3 regions of the Streptomyces sp. NPDC001530 genome follow, and region 1 is predicted to be linked to each of the others. Evidence: predicted binding sites of a transcription regulator. Region 1 holds the regulator's gene; each other region holds the start of a gene.
What was found. Region 1 encodes HspR, which represses chaperone genes until heat shock. Its sites were predicted from a motif close to TTGAGNNNNNNNNNCTCAA; they were not measured.
Positions count from the first base shown of each region.

Region 2: the regulator HspR is predicted to act here: its motif matches at 6,812-6,830, upstream of lon (endopeptidase La).
Region 3: the regulator HspR is predicted to act here: its motif matches at 4,293-4,311, upstream of dnaK (molecular chaperone DnaK).

Region 1 covers NZ_JBIAVS010000004.1:188,613-199,225, forward strand. The annotation lists gene ACFY0T_RS08825 ((Fe-S)-binding protein) at 1-804, opposite strand, end outside; gene ACFY0T_RS08830 (MraY family glycosyltransferase) at 1,400-2,596, shown strand; gene dnaK (molecular chaperone DnaK) at 2,758-4,602, shown strand; gene grpE (nucleotide exchange factor GrpE) at 4,599-5,264, shown strand; gene dnaJ (molecular chaperone DnaJ) at 5,298-6,479, shown strand; gene ACFY0T_RS08850 (heat shock protein transcriptional repressor HspR) at 6,485-6,937, shown strand; gene ACFY0T_RS08855 (hypothetical protein) at 7,042-7,272, opposite strand; gene ACFY0T_RS08860 (fibronectin type III domain-containing protein) at 7,449-9,155, opposite strand; gene ACFY0T_RS08865 (hypothetical protein) at 9,298-9,900, opposite strand; gene ACFY0T_RS08870 (sugar ABC transporter substrate-binding protein) at 10,287-10,613, shown strand, end outside.
Region 2 covers NZ_JBIAVS010000021.1:168,096-178,708, reverse strand. The annotation lists gene ACFY0T_RS37120 (rhomboid-like protein) at 1-778, shown strand, start outside; gene ACFY0T_RS37115 (sulfatase) at 812-2,329, opposite strand; gene ACFY0T_RS37110 (SpoIIE family protein phosphatase) at 2,634-5,651, shown strand; gene ACFY0T_RS37105 (hypothetical protein) at 5,663-6,568, opposite strand; gene lon (endopeptidase La) at 6,857-9,283, shown strand; gene ACFY0T_RS37095 (hypothetical protein) at 9,472-9,615, shown strand; gene ACFY0T_RS37090 (lysozyme) at 9,676-10,548, opposite strand.
Region 3 covers NZ_JBIAVS010000003.1:378,446-389,058, reverse strand. The annotation lists gene ACFY0T_RS07335 (hypothetical protein) at 1-63, opposite strand, end outside; gene ACFY0T_RS07330 (helix-turn-helix domain-containing protein) at 353-1,216, shown strand; gene ACFY0T_RS07325 (SAM-dependent methyltransferase) at 1,278-2,093, shown strand; partial or broken gene ACFY0T_RS07320 (hypothetical protein) at 2,090-2,382, shown strand; gene dnaK (molecular chaperone DnaK) at 2,378-4,246, opposite strand; gene ACFY0T_RS07310 (OsmC family protein) at 4,393-4,818, opposite strand; partial or broken gene ACFY0T_RS07305 (hypothetical protein) at 4,919-6,725, opposite strand; gene ACFY0T_RS07300 (ATP-binding protein) at 6,919-7,980, opposite strand; gene ACFY0T_RS07295 (DUF6345 domain-containing protein) at 8,273-9,895, shown strand; partial or broken gene ACFY0T_RS07290 (transposase) at 9,978-10,420, opposite strand; gene ACFY0T_RS07285 (HXXEE domain-containing protein) at 10,432-10,613, opposite strand, start outside.

The DNA.
Region 1 (10,613 bases):
GCCGCTCGTCATCGGCAGCAGCGCGCCGAGGGCGGTCTCACCGGTCGCGTTCCGCTTGAACCAGATGTTCGGGAAGGCGAGGAAGCGGTGCCAGGCGACACCCATGTTGGTGTTCAGCGAGACCACGATCATCCAGATGAACGAGGTGCTGATCTTGATCATCGCGACCAGGTAGACCAGATTCTGCAGCGCGGAGACGCTCAGGCCCTTGAAGGCGAGGACCAGCGGGTACGAGGCGAAGTACCCGGCCTCGTAGCTCTCCACGTGGTGCAGCGCGCCCTCCAGGCCGCGCAGCGTGTAGATGGCCAGGCCGATGGTGAGGATGACGTACTCGACGAAGTACGCCTGTCCGGCCTTGGAGCCCGCGAACCGGGACTTGCGGCCGGGCCGCGACGGCAGGCTCAGCAGCCGGATCACCATGAGCACGGCGATGCCCAGGACCGTCATCGCGCCGATGAACTCGGTGTACATCTCGAACGGCAGGAAGTCGCCGATGACCGGCAGCACCCAGTCGGCCTTGAAGAGCTGACCGAACGCCTGCGCCAGGGTCGGCGGCAGCGTCAGGAAGCCGACGGCCACGAACCAGTGGGCGACGCCGACGATGCCCCACCGGTTCATCCGGGTATGGCCGAGGAACTCCCTGACCAGCGTCACACTGCGCTGATAGGGGTTGTCGGTCCGGGCGCCGGCGGGCACCGGCTGGCCGAGCTTGAAGTACCGGACGAACTGGCCGATGGCGCGTGCGAGCAGCGCAACGCCGACCACGGTCAGGACCAGCGACACGATGATCGCGGCGAGTTGCATTTGGGGGCTCCTCGGGCCTGCGAGGTGTTGCTCCGAGAGTGACCTCGAAGGTGATTACTAAGCGGTAACTTATGCAGTCCGTCTGAGACTACCCACTTCCTGCGCCGCACTGTAGTCAGGAGTGCGGTGATCTGCGTCGCTGAGGGTTGCCTGAGCGGTCCGGTGTCGCCCGGGGCCCGGCTCAGAGGAGCGGTTTGAGGACGAATTCGGGTACGGGGTGGGATGCGGCCGTCCGGCGCTTCTCGAACGCGGCCGCGCGCGGTGGAACACGAGGGCGCCGACGATGCCGACGGCGGCGAGGACCGCCACCGCCGGCCCCGGAGGCCCCCAGGTGGGGAGGTCCCCGGCCCTCAGGGCGTCCGACGAGCTGACCCCCGCCGGCGCGAAGCAGACGCACAGGATGGTGGAGCGGCCCCAGCCGATGCCGTAGTCGGGGCGCCTGGTCTCAGTGTCCCTCGGCAGCGCGTCCCAGCTCCGCTCCCCCGCGAACACGTCCTGCCCCAGCAGTGCCGCAGCGGCCCCCAGCACCAGACGGCACGTAAACCAGATCGTGTTATTCGCGCAATACTGTGACAATCACGCCTAAATTGGCGACGTGTTGTACGGAATCGCCGCCGCCACGGCCGCCCTGCTCCTCACCGCCGCGCTCGCCGCGCTGCTGCGGACGTTCGCCCTGCGCTTCGGGGTGGTGGAGCGGATGGGGGTCCCTCGTGCTCGAGCGAGGTCGAGAGCTTGGGGGAGGGTGCGGCCGGTTCCGCTGCTCGGCGGGGTGGCCGTCGTCGGCGGCACGGGGCTCGTCGCCGGGGTCGGGGACTGGACGGACGTCGCTCCGCTGGGGCCGGAGGCCGGGCGGGTACTGGTCGTCGGGATCGGGGTCGCCCTGCTCGGGCTGGTCGCCGATCTGTGGGCCGTACCGGCGGTGGTGCGGGTGGCCGGGGTGGGTGGCGCCGCCGGGCTGGTCGTGCCGTACGACGAACTCGGGCTGCCGGGCGGGGTGTTGGCCGCCGCCTGGATCGTCTTCGTCGTGCACGCCTTCGCCTCCCTCGACCACGCCGACGGGGTGATGGGGACCGTGGGTGTCATCACCGCCTTCGCGCTCAGCGGGTGTGCGGCCGTCGAGGTCATGGACGGGCTCGCGGCGCTGCTGAGCGTGCTGGCCGCCGCGCTCACCGGGTTCCTGATGCACGGGTGGCCGCCGGCCCGGATCGTGCCGGGGCGGTGCGGGGCGCTGTTCGCCGGGTTCGTGCTGGCCTCGGCGGTCGTGCTGGTGCAGGCGGGGCGGGGGGCCGGGGACGGGCTCGGGGCCGGGTTCGCGTTGACGGCGGTGGCGAGTGCCGATGCCCTACTCGTGCTGGTCTCGCGGTGGCGGGCGGGGCGGGCACTGTTGCGGTCCGCGCCCGATCACCTCGTGCACCGGATGCGGCGGCTCGGGATGACGCGGCAGGGGGTGATGGTCGTCATCGGTGTCGCCGCCTTTGGTGGGGCGCTGGTGGGGCTGCTGATCGATCTGGGGTGGGCGGGGGCGGGGGCCGCGTGGTGGGTGGCCGGGGGTGTCGCGCTCGTCGTACTCGTGGGTGGCGTGCGTCCGGTTTCTCCCAGGGGCGGCGCGCGTCCGGTTTCCCCCATGGGCGGCGCGCGTCCGATTTCTCGCCCCCGCCGCCCCTACCCCTTCCCGTCCCCTGGGGCCCGCGGCGGAGCCACTCATGGACGCAGCGCCTCCAGGCCCCCGTATCGGCCTGAACGACCTCGTCCTCAAACCCCGGACGGGCTGATGGGTGCTGGCCGGGGCTGAAATCCTCAGCCCCGGCCGCGGTAAACTCCCAGGTCAGCGGCCTCTTGCGCGTAAGGAACAGATAAGAGTTGAGCCGCCCCGACTCAGCTCTGTTGACCCAGCGGCGAGGGTCATGCACACTTGAGTCCGTTCCACTCAAGTCATTGCTGGAGGAATCAACCATGGCACGTGCGGTCGGCATCGACCTGGGCACGACTAACTCCGTCGTCAGCGTTCTGGAGGGCGGCGAGCCCACCGTCATCACCAACGCCGAGGGCGCCAGGACCACGCCGTCCGTCGTCGCCTTCGCCAAGAACGGTGAGGTGCTCGTCGGCGAGGTCGCCAAGCGCCAGGCGGTCACGAACGTGGACCGGACCATCCGCTCCGTGAAGCGCCACATGGGCACGGACTGGAAGATCAACCTGGACGGGAAGGACTTCAACCCCCAGCAGATCTCCGCCTTCATTCTGCAGAAGCTGAAGCGCGACGCCGAGGCCTACCTGGGTGAGAAGGTCACCGACGCCGTCATCACCGTACCGGCGTACTTCAACGACTCCGAGCGTCAGGCGACGAAGGAAGCCGGTGAGATCGCCGGTCTCAACGTCCTTCGTATCGTCAACGAGCCCACCGCGGCCGCGCTCGCCTACGGCCTCGACAAGGACGACCAGACCATCCTCGTCTTCGACCTCGGTGGCGGCACCTTCGACGTGTCCCTGCTGGAGATCGGCGATGGCGTCGTCGAGGTGAAGGCCACCAACGGTGACAACCACCTCGGTGGTGACGACTGGGACCAGCGGGTCGTCGACTACCTGGTGAAGCAGTTCCAGAGCGGCCACGGCGTGGACCTCTCCAAGGACAAGATGGCCCTCCAGCGCCTGCGCGAGGCCGCCGAGAAGGCCAAGATCGAGCTGTCCTCGTCCACCGAGACCTCGATCAACCTGCCCTACATCACGGCGTCCGCCGAGGGCCCGCTGCACCTGGACGAGAAGCTCACGCGCGCCCAGTTCCAGCAGCTCACCGCCGACCTTCTGGAGCGCTGCAAGACCCCGTTCCACAACGTCATCAAGGACGCGGGCATCAACCTCTCCGAGATCGACCACGTCGTTCTCGTCGGTGGCTCCACCCGTATGCCCGCCGTCGCCGAGCTCGTCAAGGAGCTGACCGGTGGCAACGAGGCCAACAAGGGTGTGAACCCGGACGAGGTCGTCGCCATCGGCGCCGCCCTCCAGGCCGGTGTCCTCAAGGGGGAGGTCAAGGACGTCCTGCTCCTCGACGTGACCCCGCTGTCCCTCGGTATCGAGACCAAGGGCGGCATCATGACGAAGCTCATCGAGCGGAACACGACGATCCCGACCAAGCGGTCCGAGATCTTCACCACCGCCGAGGACAACCAGCCCTCCGTGCAGATCCAGGTCTACCAGGGCGAGCGCGAGATCGCGGCGTACAACAAGAAGCTCGGGATGTTCGAGCTGACCGGTCTGCCGCCGGCCCCGCGCGGTGTCCCGCAGATCGAGGTCGCCTTCGACATCGACGCCAACGGCATCATGCACGTGACCGCGAAGGACCTCGGCACGGGCAAGGAGCAGAAGATGACCGTCACCGGCGGCTCCTCGCTACCGAAGGACGAGGTCGACCGGATGCGCCAGGAGGCCGAGAAGTACGCGGAGGAGGACCACGCCCGCCGCGAGGCCGCCGAGACCCGCAACCAGGGCGAGCAGCTCGTCTACCAGACGGAGAAGTTCCTCAAGGACAACGAGGACAAGGTCCCCGGCGAGGTCAAGACCGAGGTCGAGGCGTCCGTCGAGGAGCTGAAGGCCGCGCTCAAGGGCGAGGACACCGCCGAGATCCGTACGGCCACCGAGAAGGTCGCCGCCGTCTCGCAGAAGCTGGGCCAGGCGATGTACGCCGACGCCCAGGCCGCGCAGGCCGCGGGCGGCGACGCTCCCGGCGCCGAGGCCCCGAAGGCCGACGACGACGTCGTCGACGCCGAGATCGTCGACGAGGACCGTAAGGACGGTGCCGCGTGACGGAGGAGACCCCGGGCTTCGAGGAGAAGCCTGACGTCCCCTCCGGCGCCACCTCTGACGACGCCGAGCCGCAGACCGCCACCCCCTCTTCGGAGGGGGCGGCGGCCCCGGACGGGGACGCAGCAGCACAGTTGGTCGGCCTGACGGCCCAGCTGGACCAGGCGCGCACGGCGCTCAACGAGCGCACGGCGGACCTCCAGCGGCTCCAGGCCGAGTTCCAGAACTACCGCCGACGGGTCGAGCGCGACCGGATCGCGGTCAAGGAGATCGCCATCGCGAACCTCCTGACCGAGCTCCTGCCCGTACTCGACGACATCGGTCGCGCGCGGGATCACGGCGAACTGGTCGGCGGCTTCAAGTCGGTGGCCGAGTCGCTGGAGACCGTCGCGGCGAAGATGGGGCTCCAGCAGTTCGGCAAGGAGGGTGAGCCCTTCGACCCGACGATCCACGAGGCCCTGATGCACTCGTACGCGCCGGATGTCACGGAGACGACGTGCGTGGCGATTCTGCAGCCGGGGTATCGCATCGGCGAGCGCACCATCCGCCCCGCGCGGGTGGCCGTCGCCGAGCCCCAGCCGGGTGCGCAGACCGTCAAGGCGGACTCCCAGGATTCCGCGGAGGCGGCCGACGACAAGGAGAGCGGTGGCCCGGACGAGGGCTGACGTTGAAACGATAAGGAAGGAGGGACGCTGAGGATGAGCACCAAGGACTTCATCGAGAAGGACTTCTACAAGGTCCTCGGCGTCCCCAAGGACGCCACCGAGGCCGAGATCAAGAAGGCGTACCGGAAGCTCGCCCGCGAGTACCACCCGGACGCCAACAAGGGCAACGCCAAGGCCGAGGAGCGCTTCAAGGAGATCTCCGAGGCGAACGACGTGCTCGGCGACCCCAAGAAGCGCAAGGAGTACGACGAGGCACGCGCCCTCTTCGGCAACGGCGGCTTCCGTCCGGGTCCCGGCGCCGGCGGCGGCTCCTTCAACTTCGACCTGGGCGACCTCTTCGGAGGCGGCGCCCAGGGACAGGGCGCGGGAGGCGGCTTCGGCGGCGGCATCGGGGATGTCTTCGGGGGCCTGTTCAACCGCGGTGGCGCCACCACCGGCACCCGTACGCAGCCCCGGCGCGGCCAGGACATCGACACCGAGGTCACGCTGAGCTTCACGGAGGCCGTGGACGGCGCGACCGTTCCGCTGCGCATGACCTCGCAGCAGCCCTGCAAGGCCTGTTCGGGCACCGGCGACAAGAACGGCACACCGCGCGTGTGCCCGACCTGCGTCGGCACCGGCCAGGTGGCGCGGGGTTCGGGCGGCGGCTTCTCGCTCACGGACCCCTGCCCGGACTGCAAGGGCCGCGGCCTGATCGCGGAGCACCCCTGTCTGGTCTGCAACGGCTCGGGGCGCGCGAAGTCGTCCCGGACCATGCAGGTACGGATCCCGGCGGGCGTCAGCGACAGCCAGCGGATCCGGCTGCGCGGCAAGGGAGCCCCTGGTGAACGGGGCGGCCCGGCAGGCGACTTGTACGTCACCGTGCACGTGGACGCCCACCCGGTCTTCGGCCGCAAGGGCGACAACCTCACCATCACCGTGCCCGTCACCTTCGCGGAGGCGGCGCTCGGCGGCGAGGTGCGCGTGCCGACGCTGGGCGGACCGCCGGTCACTCTGAAGCTGCCGCCGGGCACGCCCAACGGCCGTACGATGCGGGCCCGCGGCAAGGGCGCGGTCCGCAAGGACGGGACACGGGGCGACCTCCTCGTCACCGTCGAGGTGGCGGTCCCCAAGGACGTGTCGGGCAAGGCTCGTGACGCCCTGGAGGCGTATCGCGAGGCGACCGCGGGCGAAGACCCGCGGGCGGAGCTGTTCCAGGCCGCGAAGGGAGCATGAGAGCGATGGACGGCCGTCGACGCAACCCGTACGAACTGACCGAGGAGACCCCGGTCTACGTCATCTCGGTGGCGGCCCAGCTCTCCGGCCTGCACCCGCAGACCCTGCGCCAGTACGACCGCCTGGGCCTGGTCTCCCCCGACCGCACCGCCGGGCGGGGCCGCCGCTACTCGGCCCGCGACATCGAACTGCTGCGCACCGTCCAGCAGTTGTCGCAGGACGAGGGCATCAACCTGGCCGGCATCAAGCGCATCATCGAGCTGGAGAACCAGGTCGCCGCGCTCCAGTCCCGCGTCGCGGAACTGCAGTCGGCCCTGGACGGCGCCGCGGCCGCCATGCAGCAGCGCGAGGCCGCCGTCCACGCCTCGTACCGCCGTGACCTGGTCCCCTACCAGGAGGTCCAGCAGACGAGCGCGCTGGTGGTGTGGCGCCCGAAGCGCAGGGACCAGGAGCAGTAGCAGGAGCGGGGACTTCGCGCCGAAGGGGCGGCACCGGATAGCGTCCGGTGCCGCCCCTTCGTGCTGCTCAGAAGACCGTGCAGCTCAGGAGACCGGCGGCACGGTCAGGGGACCGGCGGCACGGCCACACCCACGAGGACCGGCTGCGAGGTGCTGCCGTCGTCGCGCACGCCGACGACCTGGTACCACAGGGTCGTACCCGTCGGGACGTTGTAGTCGCGGGTCGGCCAGTACTCCGTGTCGGGCAGCGGATCGAAGGTGGCGGTCTGCGGGTTCCAGCGGGAGACCCGGGCACTGTTGTAGCTCTCCGTGCCCGCGGGCGACCACCAGCTCACCTCCACATCGCACGACGGCGGTCGCGGCCGCGGCGGTCGTGCGTCTGGCCGGGGTCGTGGGGTCCTTCGGTGCTGGTGCTGGGCGGGATCGTCGGCGGTGCGGGAGCCCCCCCGACGATCAGGAGCTCGGAGTTCGGCCGACGAGCAGGAAACGCGGATCGGAGTTCGGCCGTACGTCAGGCGTCCGGGGTACCCACCGGCTCGGTCAGGGTGACGTACGAGAACTCCTCACCGGTGCCGTACCGGGAGTTGCCGTTCTCGTCCACGGCGATCACCGCCCAGCGCGCGGTCTCGCCCTGCGGCTCGTAGAGCTCGTCGAAGTAGCCCAGCGTCGGCTCGTCCTCCCAGCCCGGATCGTGGGCTTCGCCCCACTTCTCGTACTCCCAGACGCCGTTGACCAGCACGGCCCGGTAGACGTCGTAGTGGTCCACGTCGCTCTCCGGGCTGCGCTGCCACAGCAGACCGATCTCGTTGCCGTCGAAGGAACCCTTCAGCCCCGTGACAGGCGCCGGAGCGAGTCCCGTCGCCGGTGCGGTGGCCGTCGCGGGCGCGGACACGACGGACTCGTGGCCCTGGATGTCCACGGCGGTCAGCGTGTACGCGTACGCGGTGCCCTGCCGGACCTCGGTGTCGGTGTAGGAGGTCCGCGTGCTGCGGATCTCGTCCAGGAGTTGGCCCTTGCGGTAGATCCGGTAGTGCGTCAGGTCCTGGGTGACGGGGGTGGTGGGGGCCTTCCACGTCAGCGCGATACCGGTGGGCGCCGTCGCGGCCGTCAGGCCGGTGGGCGCGGAGGGCGCGTGGTCGCCGCGCTCGACGCCGGCACGCGCCGACTTGGCGGACTGGTTGCCGGCGCCGTCGACCGCCGTGACCCAGTAGCTGTAGTACAGGTTCTCCTTGGCCGTGGCGTCGGTCCACGCGGCGGACGTCACCGTCGCCACCTTGGGCGTCGGTTCGTCGCCGCCGTCCTCTTCCCAGCGCCGGTACACGACGTAACTCGTGGCGCCCGGGACGGAGTTCCAGGTCAGTGCGATCCCCGGCTGCCCGTCGGTCGCCGTGAGCCCGGAGGGGATCGGCGGCGCGGTCCTGTCGGGTGTCGTGACCGGTCGGTCGGTGCTGCCCGCCGACGTGTTGCCCGCCATGTCGTAGGCGCGGACCTCGTAGTAGTACGTCTGGCCGGTGGCGGGCGGGGTGTCGGTGTACGAGGTGGCGGTCGTGGTCGTCAGCTTCGTCCAGCTCGTGCTGCCCTGGAGGCGCCGGTAGACGCGGTAACCGGCGAGATCCATCTCCTTGTTCTTGGACCAGGTGAGCTCGGCCTTGCCGGTGGCTGTGTCGTACGTCACCGAAGTGCCCGTCGGGGTCAGCGGCTTGACCGTGTCGACGCTTGCCGAAGTGCGCGGTTTGTAGGTGAAGGTGACGTTTGCCTTGCCTGTCCAGTTGACGAAGTCGACGCGCAGGGTGTGCTTGCCGGACGGGATGGTGATGTTGACCGTCTTCGACTGGGTCGTGGAGACGTTCTTCCAGAGGTCCACCTTGCGGGTGCCGTCGAGGTAGACGCGCAGGCCGTCCTGGGTGGTGACGGGGAGGGCGAAGGGGCCGCCCGAGCCGAAGTCGCGCGTCACCGTCCAGCGGATGCCGAAGTTGTCGGACGGCAGGCCCGAAGCGGGGGCGCCGGTGCCCCAGTTCTGGTCGATCGCGCCGTCGCAGTCCGTTTTCTTCGCTGTGCCGGAGAAAGTGGTGTTCGCGAAGAACTGCCGCTTATAGACGGGGGATACGCAGCTGACGTCGGCGGAGGCCGGGGTAGCGGTCGCGGTGAGCAGACCGCCCGCGGTGGCGAGCACGAGGGCGGTGGTGGTCGCGGCCATCGTGCCTCTGGATGGGTTCATGCGTTCCTTCAGTACGGGCAAAGGCCCTGGCAAGACCTGGGAATGCCGGGCAGGCCTGAAAAGTCCTGATTGTCAACGGGGTTTAAGCCGTTGGCGATCAGGACTCACGACGGCAGGACTTGGTTGTACCGGTTTTCCGGCCTCAGGCGGCCAGGGCGACGCGCCGGCTTCCCGCGCGGTACAGCGGGGCGAAGGAGACCAGCAGCAGGACCGCGCCGAGCGGTATGAGGTCCTTGTCGGCGAACGGCAGCAGGGTGGCGACGAGGACCAGCACCGGGGCCCACGGCCGCAGTACCCGCCGGGCGGTGAGCCGGGTGACCAGCAGGAGCTGCGCCATGAAGAACAGCATCGGGCCGAAGCTGTAGACGACCGGCTCGATGCCGGGTACGTCCTGGATGCGGGTGAAGAGCTCGGCCATGTCGGCGTGGTCGTCGGACAGGAAGCCGACGACCAGATCGATGCCGAACTGCGCCCCCAGGGCCAGGTATCCGGCCGCGCCCACCCAGAACCCGACGGCGCCCACCCGGTCGCGGCCGCCGATTTCCCGCATCACCTGAAAAGTCCGGACGAAGTACGCGAGACCGACGAGGAAGCACATGTGGCCGATGGTCCAGGCGGCTCCCGGACCGTGGCTGCCGTCGAGGCCGTCCACGATCCGGATGACGCCGTACGCGCCAAGCAGCGCGGGGGCCGCGGCGAAGGGGAGACGTGCGGACACGGGGAGCGTCTGGGCGGTTGAGGTCATGCCTCGACGGTAGGCGTCGCCGACACCCTCCGTGATCAGGTGAACACCCCGACGGAACCCTGAAGTTGAGTGCCCGCTGCCCCTGATGCGTACTCAGGGGTGGCCTCAGGGTCGGCCTCGGAGTCCGCGGGTCGGCCTCGGAGTCCGCCTCAGGGTCGGCGTCCGAATCGGTCTCGGAGTCGGCCCCCCGGGGCGAGGGGCCCGTCCGTGATGTGGAGGGGGTGGAGCCGACCGGTGTGGCCTCTGCTTCACTGTCTTCACGCTTGAAACACCGAACGCCGTTGCCATCTCGTTAAGTGGTTACTCCTTGACGCTGCGGTGATCCGCGCGTTGGCTTTCACGCACCTGGGTCGCAAAGCTGCAACCTCGCCCGGAAGGCACCTGATGTGAACACTCGTAACACCCGTCTGCGTCGCACCGTCATATCCCTGGCCTCGTCCGCCATGGCCGTCACTCTCGCCGGCTGCGGCGTCGTGGACGGGCTTGGTGGCAGCGACACCAAGGCCAGTCCCACGAAGGGCGACGACATCAAGGTGGGCCTGCTCCTCCCGGAGAAGGAGAACACCCGTTACGAGAAGTTCGACTACCCCATCATCAAGGAGCAGGTCGAGAAGCTCACCAGTGACAAGGGCACGGTCGTCTACGCCAACGCGGAGCAGGACGCGGCCAAGCAGAACAGCCAGCTCCAGCAGATGGTGGCCGACAAGGTCGAC
Region 2 (10,613 bases), on a different contig from region 1:
GGCACCGGTCGCGACACCCGAACCGGCCACGGCGCCGAATCCCGTCGCGACGGGGCGGAGTGCTGCGAGCGGCTCCGCCTCCCTGGGTGTCCTCGCTTTGCGGCGGCTTCGTACCCTCCACCCCTGGCGGCTGTTCCCCACCCCCCTCGGAACGCCCTTCACCTTCGGGTACGCGGCTGTCCTCGTCGTCACGTCGCTGATCACGGACTACGCGGACCCCTCCCTCGTACACGCCCTGCACCAGGGATCCAGCACGGACGTCGCGCACCTCGTACAGAACCCCGTGCTGGTACTGGTCGCGAGCGCGTTGTGGATCGTGGGCGGGGTCGCGTCGCCGTACGCGATCGGGTTCCTGCTCGTGCTGACCGCGCTGGAGCGGCGGATAGGCGGGCTGCGGACGGCCGGTGTCTTCCTGCTCGGCCATGTGGTCGCCACGCTGGCCACCGAGGTCCCGGTCGGGATTTCGGTGCTGGCGGGCCATCTGCCCGACAGCTCGCTGCACCGCCTCGACTACGGCATCAGCTTCGGCGTCGCCGCGAGTGTGGGTGCCCTCGCGGGACTGCTGACACCGTGGCTGCGCTGGCCGGTACTGGTCGCCTTCGGCACGATGTTCGTCGGCGACCTGATCGCCTTCACCGACCCGATGACCGACTGGGGGCACGTGATGTCCCTGGCGCTCGGAGTCTCGACATGGCCGCTGGTACGGCGCTGGCGGACGGCGCGGGGGTCCGTCCGTGATCACCGGACGGCGTCCGGCCTGGGGACCGCCGTCCCGTAACCGCTCGCGCCCCTCTTCGGTCGGACCGGCCGGTCAGGCGCGTCGGGCCTTCGTGAGGCGTCGTGCCAGTTCCGGGATGCCGAGTCGGCGCTCCTGCGTGGCGGTTGCCCCGTGGAGGCGGTTGGTGAGCTGGTACGGGTCGGTGCGCAGGTCGTAGTACTCGCGGAAGAGGACGGCGGTGTCATGGGCGCCGCCTGGCAGGCGGCCCTGCTCGTCGAGGCGCAGGTCGTAGTACTCCGTGTACTGCTCGGTCTTGCCGATGTACGACGCCCAGCTGTGGATCGGCTGCTTGTCCTGGCGGTTCCACCACCACTCGGCGAGCAGATGCTCACGGTCATGCGTGCCGAGCAGCGAGTGGCCGTCGTGCGGGGTGTCCGGCTCGATCCCGGCCGCGTCGAGCAGCGTGGGCGCGATGTCGATGTGCGCGGTGAGCCGGTCGTCGATCCTGGCCGTGCCGAGGCCGCCGGCCGGCCAGGACAGGTGGAACGGCACCTCCAGACTCGGCCGGTACGGCACCGACTTGCGCAGCCAGCCGTGGTCGCCCCAGAGGAGGCCGTGGTCGCTCGTGAACAGCACCAGCGTGTTGTCGAGCTGCCCCAGCGCGCGCAGCTTGTCGCGGAAGTCCCGCATCGCGTCGTCGACCGACAGCAGCGTACGCAGCTGCCGCGCCCGCAGGGCCTGTCCGTCGGCGAGCGAATGGTGCGCCGCGCCCGCGCGCAGGAACGGCGGCTTGTCGGCCTTGTCGCTCTCGAAGACGGACGGCCGCCCGTCCCACTCCGGGACCCGGGTCCCCGCGTACTTCTTCTCCGGGACGTTCAGCTCGTGTGCCGCGCGCGTGGCGACGTACGCGAACCAGGGGCGCTCGTCGCCCCGGGAGCGCTCCATGAAGGCGAGGGTCCGGTTCTTGATGACGGTGGTGTTGTAGTCGGGGATGTTCCGGACGGTCCCGTTGTCGTTGTAGTGGCCGTTGTAGTACCGGACCGGCTCCTGCAGCAGCCACTCGTCGAAGTGCGGCGGATTGACGCCCGTACGCCAGTAGTTGAGGTACTTCCCGAACATCCCCGTGCGGTAGCCGGCCTCGCGCAACTGCCGCTGCACGGTGGTGTTCTGGTCGAGGCGCTCCGGGTGGCGGGTGTCGAGGACGTCGTGGTGGTGGGCGTACCGGCCCGACATGATCGAGGCCCGGGAGGGCGCGCAGAGCGGAGTGGTGGCGTGCGCCCGCTCGAAGGTCACGCCGTGTTCGCCGAGCCAGTCGAGGGTCCCCGGGGTCGCCCACTCGGTTTCCTTGGGCTGGTCGTCGGTGACGACGACCAGGATGTTGGGCCGGTGGTCGGAGCGCCGGGCACGTGGTGATGCCTCGGGCGGGGTGGCGGGGGCCCGGCTGACGACGGGCGCGGCGGTGCGCGCCACCGGCGCCTTGCCGTCGGCTCCGTCCCCCTGCCCACCCGTCGCCGCCCGTACGGCCACCGCGCCGACCCCCGCCGCCACCACCGCCCCGGCCCCGGCGATCACCCCGCGTCGCCCAGGCCGCCCCCGCCGCTCCTCGCTCATTTCGTCCCCCATGTTCCTGTTCGCCCCCGTCGTACGGCCCCGCCGGCTGTGAATGAGCTTGCAGTGTGCGGGCGTTGCCTGTGAATGCCGTCGCGGTGGTGTCGCGGTGCCCTTGCGAAGCTGTGGCGTTCGCGGGGGAGAGGGCTCCGGGCGAGGTGCGGCGGAAGAGTACGGACCGTAGTTTTTGTGAATTGCGTCACCATGTGTCGCGGAGTGTTAGCGTGAAATTCCTGAAGGAATTCCCAGCCGACAAGCCGGACGTCGGTGAGCGACGGGAACGCCTTCGGGGAAGGAAGTGGTCCAGATGCCCGTCGCATCGGACGACATCGGCGGGCTTGTCGGTGCCTACGAGCGCTTTCTCGCTGGAGCCCGTGTCGGGCCGGAGGTCAGGGACTCGATTCTCGACTCGTGGAAGCGCTGCCGGTCCGCGGGCCTTGCGCCGAACCGGCTCCTGGTCCCCTACGCCGAGGACCTGGGCCTGGAGGACCGGTTCCTCAAGGCCGCCAACCCGGTGCTCGACCGCCTGACGTCGGCGCTCTCCGACGCGAACGTGACCGTCGTGCTCGCCGACGCCAAGGCCCGGGTGATCCAGCGGGGCGGCGCGGACCCGGCGCTGAACGCGCGTCTCGACGCGGTGCAGTTCGCCCCCGGATTCGGCTTCGCCGAACAGATCGCGGGCACCAACGGCATCGGCACCGCGCTGGCCGAGCGGCGTCCCTGCCTGGTCTTCGGCCGCGAACACTTCGCCGACTGCATGCAGCCCTTCGCCTGTGCCGGCGCGCCCGTGCGGGATCCCTTCAGCGGGCGCATCGAGGGCATCGTCGACCTCACCTGCCTGCGCCGCGACGCCGACCCCGCCATGCTGAACCTGGTCCGTGAGGCCGTCGGGGAGATCGAGACGCGGCTCCTGGAACAGGGCACGCAGCGGGAGCGGGCACTGCTCGCCGCCTACCGGCGGGCCCACCGCGCGAACCTGTCCGAGGAACGGCAGCCGCAGGCCGGTTCCCGCGACGGGGGAAACGGCCATCGCATCGACCGTGTCGACAGGGCCGTCCTGCGGGAGAAGGCCGAAGAACTCATCGCCTCACCGCACCGGAGGCTCGACCAGGTGACGCTGTCCGGAGGCCGCGTGGCCACGCTGCTGCGTCGTCGGGTCATCGGCGCGACGGGGGAGGTGGGCGTGGTCGTCGAGGCCCGCATCCTCGGCAGCCCGCGACTGCGACACATCGTGCAGCCCACGCCGACGTCGACGCCGACGGTCACGCCGACGACGACGGCCACGCAGACCACGCAGGTCACGCCGGACACACTGCCGGAACCCGCCGCGATCGCCACGGCGGCTGCGGCCTCCGCGGCGGCCGCTGTGCCCCTGGCCGGTGTGCCCACCGCGCCCGTCAAGGGCGCCACAGCCGAGGCGGCCACTGCCGTCCTGCCCGCCGCCGGTACGACCACCGTGGAGGCCGTCGCGGCTCCAATGCCGTCCAAGGACGGGACCGAGGCGGGAGCCGAGACCGAGGCCGAGACCGAGGCCGAGACCGAGACTGAGATCGAGACCGAGGCCGAGGCCGAGCGAGCCGGCGCCGACGGCTGGCTGCTCGTCGGCGAGCCCGGCGTCGGGCAGCTCGCCGTCCTGGCCCGTCGGCGGCTGGAGCTGCTGCACGACGCCGGCCTCAGCATCGGCACCACTCTGGACGTGACCCGCACGGCCGAGGAACTCGCGGAGGTCTCCGTTCCCCGGTTCGCCGACTTCGTCGCCGTGGATCTGCCGGACTGGGTCCTGCGCGGCGACGAGCCGGGGTCGGCCGGCGCCGGGACCGCCCTGCGCAGGGTCGCGCTCGGTGCTGTCCGTGAGGGACCGTACTGGTACGGAGTCGGGCACCCCGTCCGGTACATCCCGGCCACACCGCAGGCCCGCTGCCTGGAGAGCGGGCGGCCCGTGCTCGAGCCGGTGCTCGCCGAGGCCGGTGGCTGGATCGCCCAGGATCCGGCGGGCGCCGAGGGGGCCCTCGCGGCGGGGATCCACTCGCTGATCGCGGTGCCGCTGCGGGCCCGCGGGGTGACCCTCGGCGTGGTGAGCTTCTACCGCTCCGAGAAGCTGGCCCCGTTCGAGGACGACGACGTCTCCCTGACCCAGGAACTGGCAGGGCGTGCGGCGGTCTGCGTCGACAACGCCCGCCTGTTCACGCGCGAGCACAACACCGCCCTCGCCCTGCAGCGCAGCCTGCTGCCCCGCGGTCGGCCCGAGCAGAACGCCGTCGACGTCGCGTACCGCTATCTGCCCGCGCACGCGGGGGTGGGCGGCGACTGGTTCGACGTCATCCCCCTGTCGGGCGCCCGGGTGGCGCTGGTGGTCGGCGACGTGGTCGGCCACGGTCTGCACGCCGCCGCCACGATGGGCCGGCTGCGTACCGCCGTGCACAACTTCTGCTCCCTCGACCTGCCCCCCGAAGACCTCCTCACCCACCTCGACGACCTGGTCGGGCGGCTCTACCGGGGCGAGGGCTGGGCGGAGGACGACAACGCCGACCTCGACGCCGGGGCCGTCGGCGCCACCTGTCTGTACGCCGTCTACGACCCGGTGTCCAGGCGCTGCACCCTCACCCGTGCAGGGCACCCGCAGCCCGCGATCGTCCGCCCCGACGGCACCGCGGAGTTCGTCGATCTGCCCTTGGGACCGCCGCTCGGTGTCGGCGGCATGCCGTTCGAGACCGTCGAGACGGAGCTCCCGGAAGGCAGCCAGCTGGTGCTCTACACCGACGGTCTGATCGAGGACCGGCTCAGCGACATCGACGACGGGTTCGAACGGCTCCGCGGCGTCCTTGCCTCGGCCGGCCGACCGCCTGAGGAGACGTGCGAGGCGGTGCTCGACGCCCTGCTCCCGGACTGCCCGAGGGACGACGTCGCCCTGCTCGTCGCCCGTACGCGCGCCCTCGGCCCGGAGCGGGTCGCGCAGTGGGAGCTGCCCAGCGACCCGGCGGTCGTCACACGCGCCCGCGCCGCGGTCACCCGGCAACTGTCCGCATGGGACTTGGACGAGCTGGCCTTCACCACCGAGTTGGTCGCCAGCGAACTGGTCACCAACGCCATCCGGCACGCGACCGGGCCCGTCCAGCTGCGGCTGCTCCGTGACCGGGCGCTGATCTGCGAGGTGTCCGACGGCAGCAGCACCTCGCCCCGGCTGCGCCGAGCCAGGACCGAGGACGAGGGCGGACGCGGGCTCTTCCTCGTCGCCCAGCTGACAGACCGCTGGGGCACCCGCTACACCAGCACCGGAAAGATCATCTGGACCGAACAGCCGCTGCCTCGAACTGATCCGGCCTGACCTGCCCTACCTCAACCCCTGTTCGATGAGCTGGAGTTGAGACGGGTGCAGGGCACGGGGCGGCCCGTGCTCGCGTCGAGGAGCATGCGGTCGCCGACCGGCCGGTCCAGCTTCACCGTCACGTTCTCGAAGCGCAGGTCCGAGGTGCACGGCCCGTCGGAGCCGCCGCGGATCGAGGCGGAGAAGACCACGCTCCCGCCGGTCTCCAGCGCGTCGACGGCGGGGCCGTCGTCGCACGATCCGTGCTCGGCCCGCACGGTGACGCTCCGGCCGTCCGCCGCCACCGTGGCCGGCCCCGCGAGCGGCCACAGCCCGTCCTCGCCCGCCGGTACGGACGTGACCGGCGACCGGGGCGCCTTCGAGGGGACGACCGCGACGCGCTTGAGCGGGGTGTCGTACCCCTTGACGGTGAAATGCCAGGCGGGAACCGTTGCCGGACCCCGGCTGGTCAACAGGGTCATGGTGCTGAGCCGGGCCCCCGTCACGGTGAGGGAGGGGCCGGGGTTCGCGCCCCGGGCGAGCGTCTCGTACGCCGCCCGCGCCGAGGTGACCGGGAGGGCGAGCGAGTCACCGCCCCGCCACCGGACCTCTCCGCCCTTCTTCGGCGCGTCGGGAAGAGATCCGCGCAGCTCGAAGTTCTGGGTCAGGTACGCGTGCTTGTCGTCCTCGTCGTGAAACGCCCCCTCGGGCAACTGAACCGTGTCGCCCAGGGGGTGGAACCCCTTCTGCCACACCCGCGCCGCCTCCGATCCCTCCCAGGCCTCGGCGACCTGACGAGCGCGCTTAGGGTCGGCGGAATGGCCTCGGTCGCGGACCTCGCCGCCCCCTCCGGACGCCGATTCGCTGCCGCATCCGGTGACTCCGGCGACTCCCACGGCGGACAGGCCGAGAATCGCGAGCAGTGTGACGGACCGCATGATGCCCCCCAAGGCAGTAACAGACGGTGGAGCGAGGCAGTAACAGACGGTGGGGTGAGCACCGACCGCCGCAGTGTGACGCCAACTGTGACGCCCGGGTGGGGCAAGACGTTCATCCCTCCCGGGGTCATCCCCGGGGTCCGCCCCCTCCTGCCCGGCGGACGCGGTAGCCGCCAAGTGACCGTCACGAGTCGATCGCTCAGAGCGAACGCCCCCCGGGGAACATCCAGAGGCTCACATGCATTGAGTCGGTGTAGCTCAACTTGCTTGCTTGTCGAGAGGAAGATCATGGCTGCCGACTCCAGGACGTCCACACCGCTCACTCTGCCCGTGCTGCCGCTCGACGACGAGGTCGTGCTGCCCGGAATGGTGGTGCCGCTGGACCTGAACGACACCGATGTGCGCGCGGCGGTGGAGGCCGCCCAGGCCGCCGCCCGTTCGACGCCGGGCAAGCCGCAGGTGCTGCTGGTGCCCCGCATCGACGGGACGTACGCGGGCACGGGTGTGCTCGGCACCGTCGAGCAGGTCGGCCGCCTGGCCGACGGCGACCCGGGCGCGCTGATCCGCGGGCGTGGGCGTGTGAAGGTCGGCGCGGGGACGACCGGTCCCGGTGCCGCCCTGTGGGTGGAGGGCACCCGGGTCGACGAGACCCTGCCGGACCCGCTGCCCGGCCGGGTCGCCGACCTGGTCAAGGAGTACAAGGCCCTGGCCACCAGCTGGCTGCGCAAGCGTGGCGCCTGGCAGGTCGTGGACCGCGTGGCGCAGATCGATGACGTTTCCGCCCTTGCCGACAATTCCGGTTACTCCCCGTTCCTGTCCATCGAACAGAAGGTGGAGCTGCTGGAGACCGCCGACCCGGTGGCCCGCCTGAAGCTCGCCACCGAGCAGCTCCGCGAGCACCTCGCCGAGCAGGATGTCGCCGAGTCCATCGCCAAGGACGTACAGGAAGGCGTGGACAAGCAGCAGCGCGAGTTCCTGCTGCGACGCCAGCTCGAAGCCGTGCGCAAGGAGTTGCGCGAGCTCAACGGCGAGTCCTCGGACGCCGAGGAGTCCGACGACTACCGGGCCCGCGTCGAGGCCGCCGACCTCCCCGAGAAGGTCCGGGAGGCCGCCCTCAAGGAGGTCGACAAGCTGGAGCGGTCCAGCGACCAGTCGCCCGAGGGCAGCTGGATCCGCACCTGGCTCGACACCGTGCTCGAACTGCCGTGGAACGAGCGGACCGAGGACGAGTACGACATCCAGGGCGCCAAGGCGATCCTCGACGCCGAGCACGCGGGCCTGGAGGACGTGAAGGAGCGGATCACCGAGTACCTCGCGGTGCGCAAGCGGCGCTCCGAGCGCGGGCTCGGCGTGGTCGGCGGGCGGCGCGGCGGTGCCGTGCTCGCGCTGGTCGGCCCGCCCGGTGTCGGCAAGACCTCGCTCGGCGAGTCCGTCGCGCACGCCATGGGCCGCAAGTTCGTGCGCGTCGCCCTCGGTGGCGTACGGGACGAGGCAGAGATCCGCGGCCACCGGCGTACGTACGTCGGCGCGCTGCCCGGCCGTATCGTCCGCGCCATCAAGGAGGCCGGGTCCATGAACCCGGTGGTCCTGCTCGACGAGATCGACAAGGTGGGCTCCGACTTCCGCGGTGACCCGGCCGCGGCGCTGCTCGAAGTCCTCGACCCGGCGCAGAACCACACCTTCCGGGACCACTACCTGGAGGTCGAGCTCGACCTGAGCGACGTCGTGTTCCTCGCGACGGCGAACGTCCTGGAGGCCATCCCGGAGGCCCTGCTCGACCGTATGGAGCTGGTCCGCCTCGACGGCTACACCGAGGACGAGAAGGTCGTCATCGCCCGGGACCACCTGCTGCCGCGCCAGCTGGAGCGGGCCGGTCTGCAGACGGACGAGGTCACGCTGGACGAGAGCGCGCTGCGCAAGCTCGCCGGCGAGTACACGCGGGAAGCCGGCGTACGCAACCTGGAACGGGCCGTCGCGCGGCTGCTGCGCAAGGTCGCGGCCCAGCATGAACTGGGCGAGCGTGAGCTGCCGTTCACGGTGACCGACGCCGATCTGCGATGGCTCATCGGCCGGCCGCACCACGTGCCCGAGTCCGCCCAGGACCCGGCCGAGCGCCGTACGGCGGTGCCCGGTGTGGCCACCGGTCTGGCCGTCACGGGCGCGGGCGGCGACGTGCTCTACGTGGAGGCGTCGCTGGCCGACCCGGAGACGGGCGCGGCGGGTCTGACCCTGACGGGTCAGCTGGGCGATGTGATGAAGGAGTCGGCGCAGATCGCGCTGAGCTTCCTCAGGTCGCACGGTGCGGAGCTCGAACTGCCGGTCGGCGACCTGAAGGACCGGGGCGTGCACATCCACTTCCCTGCGGGTGCGGTCCCGAAGGACGGTCCGAGCGCGGGCGTCACGATGACGACGGCGCTGGCCTCGCTCCTGTCCGGCCGTCTGGTCCGTACGGACGTGGCGATGACCGGCGAGGTGTCCCTGACCGGGCGCGTCCTGCCCATCGGCGGGGTCAAGCAGAAGCTGCTGGCCGCGCACCGGGCCGGGGTCACGACCGTGATCATCCCGAAGCGCAACGAGCCCGACCTGGACGACGTCCCGGCCGAGGTCCTGGAGAAGCTCGACGTCCACGCCGTCACGGACGTCCGCCAGGTCCTGGAGCTGGCGCTCGCCCCGGCGACGAACGGAGCGAGCCCGAAGATGCCGGTGGCGGCGTGAGGGACGCTCACCGGTAACGGGCGGCCCCCGCAACGGAGTTGAGGCTCCGGGGCGGGGGCCGTCCCGTGTTTGGGGGGTGGGGCCGAACGGGGGGATCGAACTTGTCCTCGCACATCGGGAAACGAGGGACTGACGGGAGGGCAGGTCGGCACACTCCGGACCGGCGCTGGGGAGACCTGAACAAGGTCGTGACCCCGGAGGGCGACGCCCTGTGGCTCTGCGCGCAGCACGCCCGCCCGTATCTGCCCGCCCGGCAGCTGACGGCGCCGGGCGGCGCCCCGCCGCTGCCGGCTCCGCGCCCGGGAGACGCCACCCAGCCGACCGCTCCGTGATCCGACCTCTGTGGCACGCGATGTCGCGTGCCACAGAGGAAGGAGCTGGGCGGGCGGGCACTAACCGTTGGCCAGCGCCTGCACCCGGTCGAGCGCCCCGTTGAACTTGTCGTGGTCCCCGACCGTAGGTCCCGACGACGTGTACTGCCAGGCGGTGTAGTAGGACCAGCCGGCCGGCAGCGTGCCCACGTCGGAGGCGTACCGCGCGATCCACAGAGGATTGGCGGAGGCGAAGCCGCCGTAGTTGCCGGTGCACTGGGTCCACCAGCTGGTGGCCGTGTAGATCACCGCGTCGCGCCCGGTGCGCGCCTTGTACTGGGTGAGGAAGCTACTGATCCAGCTGACCATGCCGCTCTGCGTCTTGCCGTAGCAGGCGGCCCCGTACGGGTTCCACTCGATGTCGAGCGCGCCGGGCAGCGTCTTGCCGTCCTTCGACCAGCCGCCGCCGTGGTCGACGAAGTAGTTCGCCTGGGTGGCGCCGGACGTCGTGTCGGGGGTGGCGAAGTGGTACGCGCCGCGGATCATGCCGACGTTGTACGAGCCGTTGTACTGCTGGGCGAAGTACGGGTTCGTGTAGTACGTGCCCTCGGTCGCCTTGGTGTACGCCCACTTGACCCCGCTGCTCCACAGGGTCGACCAGGCGACGTTGCCCTGGTGGCCGGAGACGTCCACGCCTTCCGTCTGCGTGGCGTCACCGCTGCTCGGCGTACCGTCCTGCCCGTCGTGCGCGACGACACCCATGCCCATGGAGGCGGAGCCCCGGGCGGGAGTGGCGGGGGTACCTCCCTGCTCGAGCGAAGCCGAGAGCTTGGGGGAGGCGGAGGAGGGGAGGGCGAACAGCAGGGAGAAGGCGGTGAGCAGGATTCCCACTGCGAGCGGGCGCAGGCGGTGGGCCGTTGCGAGTCCGTGGGGTCTGTGTCTGTGCACGGGCATGTCGTGCCTCCGAAGAGATCGGTGGTGCACGGTGGTGCTCGGTGGGGGGAATGCTGGGGAGCGCT
Region 3 (10,613 bases), on a different contig from region 1:
CCGGCGCAGCATGGTGTGCGGTTCGGTCGTACGGGCCAGAACTGCGAGCTGGGTTGCGGACATGGCGCATCACCCTCCGTCGAGGTCGGATTCCAGCAGATGAGAGACCTGGGTCCCGAGTCGGAGTGCGCCGGCCCGGGATCCAGTACGACCACCATGCCGGGCGGCGGGGTGACGGTCGATTACGCCGGAGGTAATGGCGAACGAGGACGGCGACGCGGTCCTCGCCGCCCTGGAAGGCGACGCCTCCCTCAAGTCGCTGCGCAAACTCCTGACATGAGTCCGATCCTGTGAGGGTTTCGCGGGAACATGACACACTGCTCGGGTACTTCGGCGCGTGGGGAGGCGTGGCGTGAGTGAGCGGCGGGCTGCGCCCACCGTGGGGCAGGTGGTGCTGGGGCGGCGGCTGCAGGAGTTGCGGGAGGCCGCGGGGCTGAAGCGGGAGGAGGCGGCCCGCGTGCTGCGGGTGGCACCGGCGACCGTGCGGCGGATGGAGACGGCCGAGGTCGCCCTCAAGATCCCGTACGTGCAGATGCTGTTGACGACGTACGGCGTGGCCCACGACGAGGTGGGCGCCTTCGTCACGCTGGTCGAGGAGGCGAACCAGCCGGGGTGGTGGCAGCGGTTCCACGATGTGCTGCCGGACTGGTTCAGCATGCACGTCAGTCTGGAGAGCGCCGCCCGGATGATCCGCTCGTACGAGCCGCACTTCGTGCCCGGGCTACTGCAGACCGAGGACTACGCGCGCGCCGTGCTGGAGGCCGGGACGGTCGGGAAGACGGGTCCCGAGGCGATCGAGCGGCATGTGGCGCTGCGCATGAGCCGGCAGAAGCTGCTCACGCGCGAGAACCCGCCCCATCTCTGGGTCATCATGGACGAGACGGCGCTGCGCCGGCCCGTGAGCATCCATTCCTCGGTCATGCGCGACCAGATCGACCGGCTCCTCGCAGCGATCGAGCACGATCACATCACGCTCCAGGTCGCCGAGTACGCGAAGGGCCCGCACCCAGGGACGTACACCTCCTTCGCGCTGTTCCGCTTCGCGGAGCCGGAGCTGCCGGACATGGTCTACAGCGAGTACGTGACCGGTGCCCTGTACCTCGACTCGCGCACCGAGGTGGCCACGCACCTGGAGGTCCTCGACCACATGTCGGCCCACGCGGCCTCCGTCCAGCGGACCAAAGAGATCCTCCAGGAGTTCCGCGAGAGCTTCTGAGACGCCGCCCGGACTCATTGAGCACGTCCCGAACCCACCCAGCACCTTGAGGAGCATCCGCATGAGCGGAAGTGAATCCGCGCCCAGCCCCATCGACACCAGCCGGCCCCATCCCGCCCGCGTCTACGACTGGTGGCTGGGCGGCAAGGACAACTACCCGGTGGACGAGGAGCTGGCCCGCAAGATCCTCGCCGCGGACGGCACCGCGGTGCGCGGGGCGCGCGCCAACCGCCGGTTCATGCACCGGGCGACCCGTGCCGCCAGCGAGGCCGGGATACGCCAGTTCCTGGACATCGGCACGGGCATCCCCACCGAGCCGAATCTGCACCAGGTGGCCCAGGCGGTCGCGCCGGAGTCCAAGGTCGTGTACGCGGACAACGACCCGATCGTCCTGCGGCACGCGGAGGCCCTGCTGCACGGCTCCGCCGAGGGCACCACCGACTACGTGCACGCCGACGTCCGCGACCCCGAGACCATCCTGCGCCTGGCCGGCGAGTTCCTGGACTTCGCCCAGCCGGTCGCGCTGTCGCTGGTCGCGCTCACCCACTACCTGGGGGACGCCGCCGACGGCGACGACGTGTACGGCCTGCTCAAGCGGTACGTCGAGGTGCTCGCCCCGGGCAGCTGGCTGGTGCTGTCCCAGGTCACCTCCGACATCAGCACCGAAGGCGTGCAGAAGGCCGCCGAACACTTCCGCCGGAGCGGCACTCCGTTCTACCCCCGCTCGCTGACCGAGTTCTCGCGCTTCTTCGACGGCTTGGAGCTGCTGGGTCCCGGTGTGATCCCCGTGTACGGGTGGCGGCCGGAGGCCGAGGACGTCGCGGCCCAGGCGGAGGGCATCGTGCCCGTGTACGGCGGTGTCGCCCGCAAGCCCTGACCCGTACGGGTGCCTTCCGGCCCGGCACGCCGGCGCCCGACCTGCACAGTGTCCGGCTGACCGGCGGCCGCGAGGCGGGCTCCTTCTACCGGGACCGCTGGAGCCAGACGAGGTCGTGAACTCCACACACGGCGTCAACTGCACCGGCTCCTGCCGCTGGAAGGTGTACGTCAAGGACGGCATCACCTCTGTTCCGCCCATACGTGGTGTACCGCAGCCGCGACCCGAGGCAGCTCGGGCCGCGGCCGGCACGGCGGGGCCGGGAGAAGACGGACGTCCAGCGCTCAGGCTGCCCCGCCCTTGGACTCCTTGTCCTCGTCCACGATCTCGGCGTCCACCACGCCCTCCTCGTCGCTCGGGGCGTGTTCGGTGGGCGGCTGGTCCTGCGGGGGCGTCTGCTGGGCCTGCGCGTACATCGCCTGCCCCATCTTCTGGCTGACGGTGGCCAGCTTCTCGATGGCGGTCCGCAGGGCGGCCGTGTCGGTGGAGGAGTCCTCCAGGAGCCGTTTCAGGTCGGCGGCCGCGGACTCGACCTCCGTCTTGGTGTCGGAGGGGATGCGCTCGGCGTTGTCGCGGATGAACTTCTCGGTCTGGTAGACGAGTTGTTCGCCCTGGTTGCGGGTCTCGGCGGCCTCGCGGCGGTTGCGGTCCTCCTCGGCGTACTGCTCGGCCTCGCGCATCATGCGGTCGATGTCGTCCTTGGGGAGCGCGGAGCCGCCGGTGACGGTCATCTTCTGTTCGCGTCCGGTGGCGAGGTCCTTCGCCGAGACGTGCATGATCCCGTTGGCGTCGATGTCGAAGGCGACCTCGATCTGCGGCACACCGCGCGGCGCGGGCGGCAGCCCGGTGAGGTCGAAGACACCGAGCTTCTTGTTGTACGCGGCGATCTCGCGCTCGCCCTGGTAGACCTGGATGCCCACCGACGGCTGATTGTCCGTGGCCGTCGTGAAGATCTCCGAACGCCGGGTCGGAATCGTGGTGTTGCGCTCGATCAGCTTGGTCATGATGCCGCCCTTGGTCTCGATGCCGAGGGACAGCGGGGTGACGTCGAGCAGGAGGACGTCCTTGACGTCACCGCGGATGACGCCCGCCTGGAGCGCGGCGCCGACGGCCACGACCTCGTCCGGGTTGACGCCCTTGTGCGGGTCCTTGCCGGTGAGTTCCTTCACGAGTTCGGTGACGGCGGGCATCCGGGTGGAGCCGCCGACGAGGATGACGTGGTCGACCGCGGACAGCTTCACGCCCGCGTCCTTGACCGCTTGGTGGAAGGGGGTCTTGCAGCGATCGAGGAGGTCGGCGGTCAGCTCCTGGAACTGGGCGCGTGTCAGCTTCTCGTCGAGGTGCAGCGGGCCTTCGGCGGTGGCGGTGATGTAGGGCAGGTTGATGGTCGTCTCGGAGGAGCTGGACAGCTCGATCTTGGCCTTCTCGGCGCCCTCGCGCAGCCGTTGCAGCGCCATCTTGTCGTGGCCGAGGTCGATGCCGTACGAGGCCTTGAAGCGCTGGGCGAGGTGCTCGACGACCCGCTGGTCCCAGTCGTCGCCGCCCAGATGGGTGTCGCCGTTGGTGGCCTTGACCTCGATGACGCCGTCGCCGATGTCCAGGAGCGAGACGTCGAAGGTGCCGCCGCCCAGGTCGAAGACGAGGACGGTCTGCTCCTCGCCGCGGTCGAGCCCGTACGCGAGGGCGGCGGCCGTCGGCTCGTTGATGATCCGCAGGACCTTCATGCCCGCGATCTCGCCCGCCTCCTTGGTGGCCTGGCGCTGGGCGTCGTCGAAGTAGGCGGGCACGGTGATCACCGCGTCCGTGACGTCCTCGCCCAGATACGCCTCCGCGTCCCGCTTCAGCTTCTGCAGCACGCGCGCGGACAGCTCCTGCGCGCGGTAGCGGGTGCCGTCGATGGAGTCCTTCTCCGGGAAACGCCAGCTCGCGTCGCCCATGTGGCGCTTCATGGAGCGCGCGGTGCGCTCCACGTTCGTCACCGCCTGCCGCTTGGCGACCTCGCCGACGAGCACCTCGCCGTTCTTGGCGAAGGCCACCACGGAGGGTGTGGTGCGCGCGCCCTCGGCGTTGGCCACGACGGTGGGGTCACCGCCCTCCAGGACCGCCACCACCGAGTTCGTCGTACCGAGATCGATCCCGACCGCACGTGCCATGTCCGTCCCCTTCCACCAGGGCTCTGCCCACTCTCCAGCACAAAACTTGAGTGCGCTCTTGTCAATGGGGCGGGTGGTCCATGTGGGCCGGACATGACGGTGCCGCGGCCCTGCGCGGGGCCGCGGCACCGAACTGCTGTCGGGCGTCAGGCCAGCTTCGCCGACAGCGTGATCGTCGTGCCGGTGAGCGCCTGGCTGACCGGGCAGTTCTTCTTGGCGTCCTCGGCCGCCGCGACGAAGCCGTCGTTGTCGAGGCCCGGAACCGAGCCCTCGACCGTGAGGTGGATACCGGTGATGCCCTCGCCGGGCTGGAAAGTGACGTCGGCGTTGGTGACGAGCTTGGTGGGCGGGGTGCCGGCGCCCGCGAGGGCGTGCGACAGCGCCATGGAGAAGCAGCTGGAGTGGGCGGCGGCGATCAGCTCCTCGGGGCTGGTCTTGCCGTTCGCGTCCTGGGCCCGCGACGCCCACGTCACCGGCTGCTGGCCGATGCCGGAGGAGTCGAAGGTGACGACGCCGTTGCCCTCGAGCAGGTTGCCTTCCCACACGGTGTGTGCGGTGCGCGTGGTTGCCACGATGAATCCCTTCGATGAGGTCCCGTTTTCGGGGTCCGTACGCACCATCCGATCACACCTGCGCCCGGCACACCCGGAAGACGGCTCACCGAAAGACGGCTCACCGAACCCGGAACACCGGCCCCCGCGCGGTGAACGGCAGCCGTGCGCCCTGCGGGATCAGATACGCGTGCTCGCGCCGCACCCGCAGGACGTCGCACCAGCCGTCCGTGATGACCAGCACGGGCGCGCCCGGCGGGAAGTCGTCGGCGCGCTGCAGCAGGTCGATGCCAGGCTGCAGCACCGTGCCGCCGCGGCCGTGCACCCGGACGCGTCCGGCGATCTCCGTGACCGGCAGATAGCCCGCGTCGTGCGGGGCGGCGTCGCAGAAGACCACCCGGGCGGCCGGTACGTCACGGGCCTCGGCGTACGAGGCGATCGCGCCCAGTGCCTTGCCGAGCAGGGTGCGGTCCATGGAGCCGGAGGTGTCGAGGACGACGCCGAACCGTACAGCGGGCGATCTCCTCGGGCGGAAAGTAGCGGCCCGCGCGCGGGATGTCGGGGGTGGCCGCCTGGCGGCGCGCCGGACGCGCGTACGTCCGTACGGGCTCTGGACGAGGTACGAACTCGTCGAACCAGCGGGCGAGTTGGGCGTCCCAGGGCAGCGGCGGGTGGCTGAGCGCGCGGATCTCCTCCACCAACCCGCCCGGCAGGAACCCGCGTTCCTGCTGCTGGTGCAGGTCGAGGCCCTGACCGAGGCCGCGGCGGTAGAACTCGTCGAGGTCGACGTAGTCGCGCGGCGAGCCGAGCGGGCCGCCGAGGATGTCGCCCGCGCCCTTGCCGCGCAGGGTGGCCAGCCGGCGCATCCGGCGCAGGTCGCCCGCGATCCGGTCGTACACCTCCTCGGCCGACAGGTCCTTCAACTCCGGGTCGTACAGCAGCCCTTCGGGCATCGTGCCGACCTGCATCTCGCGCAGCCAGCCGTTGATGACGTAGTCGGCGGCGATGTTGAAGAGGTACGGGTCGCGGGTGCCGCAGCGGTCGCCGTGGCGCAGGGCGGCGTGCAGCATCTCGTGGGCGAGGACGAACCGCCACTCCTCGTCGCCGAATTGGCGCAGCGGGTTGATGTAGATCTCGGCGGCCTCCGCGTCGACCGCGGCGATGGAGATGCCGTGGGCGCGGGCGAGTTCGGCGTCGGCGACGAGGGTGATGCCGGCCGCGACGCCGCCCAGCAGCGGGTAGGAGGAGATGAACCAGCTCAGCGCCTTCTCCCAGGGCTGCAGCCGGGTGGGTCCGCCGCGCATGGACTCGCGGCGGCCGCCCGCCATGTCCATCGCGGTGGCCATGGTGCGGGTCAGGGCGTGCGCGAAGGCGATCTGCCAGTCGGGCGGGGTGCCGCCGATCCATGTGTTCCAGGGCACGAGCACCTGGTCCGGCTCACCCCCGGCCGTCCCGCAGTGGTCGTACACGGGCGGGATGCCGTCGCGGCGCCAGCGCGCGGCGAGTTGCTCCTCGTCGCCGTCGGGGTACGACGCCGGCAGATCCTCGGGGGTCAGGCCGATCGGGAAACCGAGCAGGAAGCGGTTGACCACGACGCAGCGGGCGGCGACGTCGAAGCGGTCGGGCTGCTCGCGCTCGCCGGTCGCGGCCGGCACGTGGCCGAACCCCAGATGGATGATGGCGTGCGCGATGGCCCAGGCCCAGGCGGCGGGTTCGGCACGGCGGGTGGGGTGGACGTGCAGGGTGCCGTCGGAGTCGACTCTGACGAGACCGTCCCGGGGCGCCCTGACGCAGCTCTCCTGACGGCACGTACTGAACCCGATCGCGGCCAGCGCGCGATTGGCCCGCACCAGCCGCATCCCCTCCGCGAACGCCTCGGCGGCCGGATCCGGCTTGGCCGCGGCGTCCGGCTTACGGGGCCGGCTCATCGCCGGGCCTCGGCGGACGGCTGGGGGCAGACGGCCTGGGCGCGCGTCCGCACGGGGCGGCGGGACGCCGCGCGAGGCGCTCTCCTCACCGACACATTCGCGCCGGCCACCGGCGTCCACGCCGCCGCCGACACCGGGCGCAGCGCACAGCGCGCCGACCTGGACATGCCGCCCCCGGCTCGCCGCACGCCGCTCATCGCCGCGCCTCCACCAGACGCGGCATGTCCCGTGCCGCCTCCACCAGGAACCACGCGGGCAGTACGGGATTGCCGTCGGCGTCGGACGCGATGACGCTCTGGGCGACCTCCACGGAGATCTCGGCGAGCTGGACGAGCAGCGACTTGGCGCGGTACGCGGTCTGACGGCCGTTCGCCGAGAGGTGCTCCTTACTGGCGGGCAGCTCCTTGACGAGACGGCCGCGGAAGGACTCGGCGAGGTAGTAGAGGAGGTCGCGGTCCTCGGGGCGGTGCGGCCAGCGGGCGTCGCCCTTGATGATGGCCTCGATGCCGAACTGGCTGCGCACGATCTTGACGTAGCCGCAGAAGGCGACCGCGTGCGCGGGCGTCAGCGTGCCGTGGGCGATCACCTTCAGGGTCGGCTCGTCGAGGGTCGGCCCGAAGGAGCGCAGCGCGTCGGAGAGCATGTGCCAGGAGCGGGGCGTGGAGAAGGGTTCCTCCGTCTTCGGCGGCTTGGACCACAGGTGGTCGGGGCGGTCGGTGAGGTGGTCCAGGACCCACGGGTGGATGTCGTTGGCTGCGGCCCAGGCGAGCCAGTCCTTCGGGGACGCCTCGAGGTGGACGTGCGTGAGGCGGTTGACCAGCGCCGAGGCGATCGGGCGCGCCAGCGCGTTGTCCGTCGCGCGGTTGCCCGCGCCGATCACGATGGAGCCCTTCGGCAGCTCGTAGTTGCCGATGCGACGGTCCAGGATCAGCGAGTAGAAGGCCTTCTGCACATCCGGCGTCGCCGCGTTCAGCTCGTCCAGGAACAGGCAGTACGGCTCGTCGCGGGCGATCGCCTCCGGCGGGCAGAAGACGGAGCGGCCGTCGCGGATCTGCGGGACGCCGATCAGGTCCTCCGGCGCCAGCTGCGTACCCAGCAGGCTCACGCACTCAAGTCCCAGCGACTCGGCGAACTCCCTGACGAGGGAGGACTTTCCGATGCCGGGGGCACCCCAGATGAAGACCGGCCGCACGGTCGCGAGACCGAGCAGCAGCTCCGGGATCCGGGCGGGAGTGACGGTGACGGCTGCCTGCACGCAGCGGCTCCTTGAGGGTGTTCGAGTGGGGCCCGCAGGTGCGCGGTGTCCGATACGAACAGTGTGGGAGGGCAAGTCCGTTCACCGCAGCCCATTTTCCGGCGCGCGGGACTGCCCGCGTACCACTGGAGCCGCTGTCCTTGAGCGGCCTGTGGGGCGCCGTGGCATGCCCGGGGCGCGGCGGCGATGGCCGGAATACGCGCTGGGCAAACCCCTGCGACGGTGACATTTTGTGGCCCCCTCGCCCCTCTGGGACGGAGCGCGGCGAGGTGGACCATCAGGGGGTTTGACCATGCGCATGATCTACGCGGACCGTGGTCCGTCACCGCTCGACTCCGGCAAGCCCGGCGCGGCCGACCGCGATTCGACGTTCGGCTGGTGGGGTGCGTTCAGCATCCAGAAGTTCGTGAACCAGAACCCGCTCTCGCACACGCACGAGGACGCCACGGGGTGGCTCGCCTATCTCCAGCAGTTCTACGACCGGAACTTCTGGTTCGCGGACGGCGGCGTCCAGGTGTGGGCGTACGAGGAGACGTACGACAACTGGCAGGACCGCTACGGCGTGGACGCCGTGGTCGCCGTCTACCACTCCGGGCACGGCGGCATGGACGGCAACGGGGTGTTCTTCGCGCCGCTCGGCGCGGTGTGGGACGGCCGCAGTGACGCGATCTCCAACCGGATGGCGTTCGGCAACGAGCGGGCGAACTATGTCTTCTGGTCCACCTGCAACTCGCTGCGCGTCCTCGACGGGCACACCCCGGTGCGCACCTGGGCGGGTCCCAATCTCGGCTCCCGGATGATCTTCGGCTTCGAGACGACGAGCATCGACAGCCCGGACTACGGCAAGAAGTTCTGGGAGAAGTGGCGGGCCGGGCAGACGTACTGCGACGCCTGGCTGAACGCGTCCTGGGACATCTACCACGGTCAGGCACCCTCGGTCTGCGCGACCGGGCCGACCCAGGCAGAGGCCACCAACCGGCTCAACTCCGAGCGGACCTTCTTCCGCGAGCACGTCTCCGACGCCTGGTACGCGTGGCGCTGGTACTACGCCCGCAGCAGCCTGCGCGAGGCGGCGACCGCCGTGCCGGAGCAGACCGTCCAGCTCGCGCCGCGCGACCCGAGCGCGGAACTCGCGAAGCTCGGCGAGGTGGCGAGCTTCCCGGCCGCCGCGCTCCAGGAGATCCAGGTCGAGCGGCAGGGTGTGCTGAGCGCCAACTCCGGTGACCGGTACGTCGCGACGGCGCCGCTCGCCGCGCGCTGGGTCAAGCTCGCCGAGGCCAACCACCGCAACACCGATCAGCTGGACACCGACCGGGCCGTGGAGTTGGCCCGCGCCTTCGCCGAACAGCACGCGGACGGCGCCGAGTTGATGGTCGACAGCGTGCACGACCTGTGGCAGAACTCCGGCACCAAGGACGGCTCGCAGCTCGGTGAACCGGTGTCGCTCCAGACGCATGTGACCTTCCGTCAGGCCTTCGACGGGGTGCCCGTCATCACGCCGGGGCGCGGCGAGATCCGCGTGGCGCTCGACAACGACGGCACGATCGTGCAGGCCCACCTGTCGACGAGGGAGGCGGCAGGCTCGACCCGTACGCCGAGTTCGGTGGTCGCGCCGCCGTCCGTGCAGGGGCAGCAGGCCGCGGCGGCACCGCTCCCGCGGGACCCGGCCGAGTCACTGGCCGCGGCCCAGCTCAGGCTGGTCCAGCACCTCGCCGTGGTGGGCTCCGACGAACAGCGCTCCGCCGCCGAGATCCACGAGCAACTGGAGATCCGGGACGTGCCCGGCACCCTGCAGATCGGCTACGAGATCGAGGGCAACGAGGCGTTCCCGGCGGCCCGCAAGCTCATCGAGATCGGGCAGCGGGACAGCATGTTCAAGACGCAGCGCTGGGTAGTCGCACCGCTGGCCCGGTAGATACGGGCATCGCCGGCCCGGTAGGACGGGGCCGGTCCGTCAGAGCCTGTGTCTGATCCGACCGGGGATCAGACACAGGCTCTCAGCTTGTCTGTAGACCTCCGGCCTGGGCTCGTTCGCTGAGTGTCTCGGGGCGTTTGACGGTTTTGCCGACGTCGTAGCGGGTGGCGGGTCGCCGGTTCTTCGAGCCGAGTGGTCTTCCCGGGCCGGGCCGTGAGGGTTTCGGTGCACGGGCCGGGCAGGACAGGTGTGTGCGGAGGTTCCGAAACCCTCGGCGGACTCGGGCCGGGTGAGCCGACCGAGCTCGGCAGGCTTCTCCCAGGGATGTCGGAGGTCGGCGGCGAGTGGGCGGGCCAGGCGGAGTTGGGTGTGGGCGGTGATGATCAGCCATGTCCAGCGCTCGGCGGCCTCGGGCGTACGGATCTTCGGCCGGGTCCAGCCGAGCGTCTGTTTGATCGCTCTGAAGGTGGGCTCCAGGTCGAATCTGCGGAGGAATGCCTGCCAGCGCAGGTCGACGTCCTCGCTGGTCCGAGTGATCAAGTTCGGGACGCCGTTCGACCCTGGCGGAGTAACCGTCGCGCCATCACATGTGTCCCGGCCGTGGCCGCCGTGGCAAGCGCCAGCCCCTGCACCACGTCGCGTGGCCGTGCGGGGCGCAGCACCCCGGCTCGCCGCAGCCGACCGCGGGCCCACAGCGTGAAGGGGATGACCACCAGCG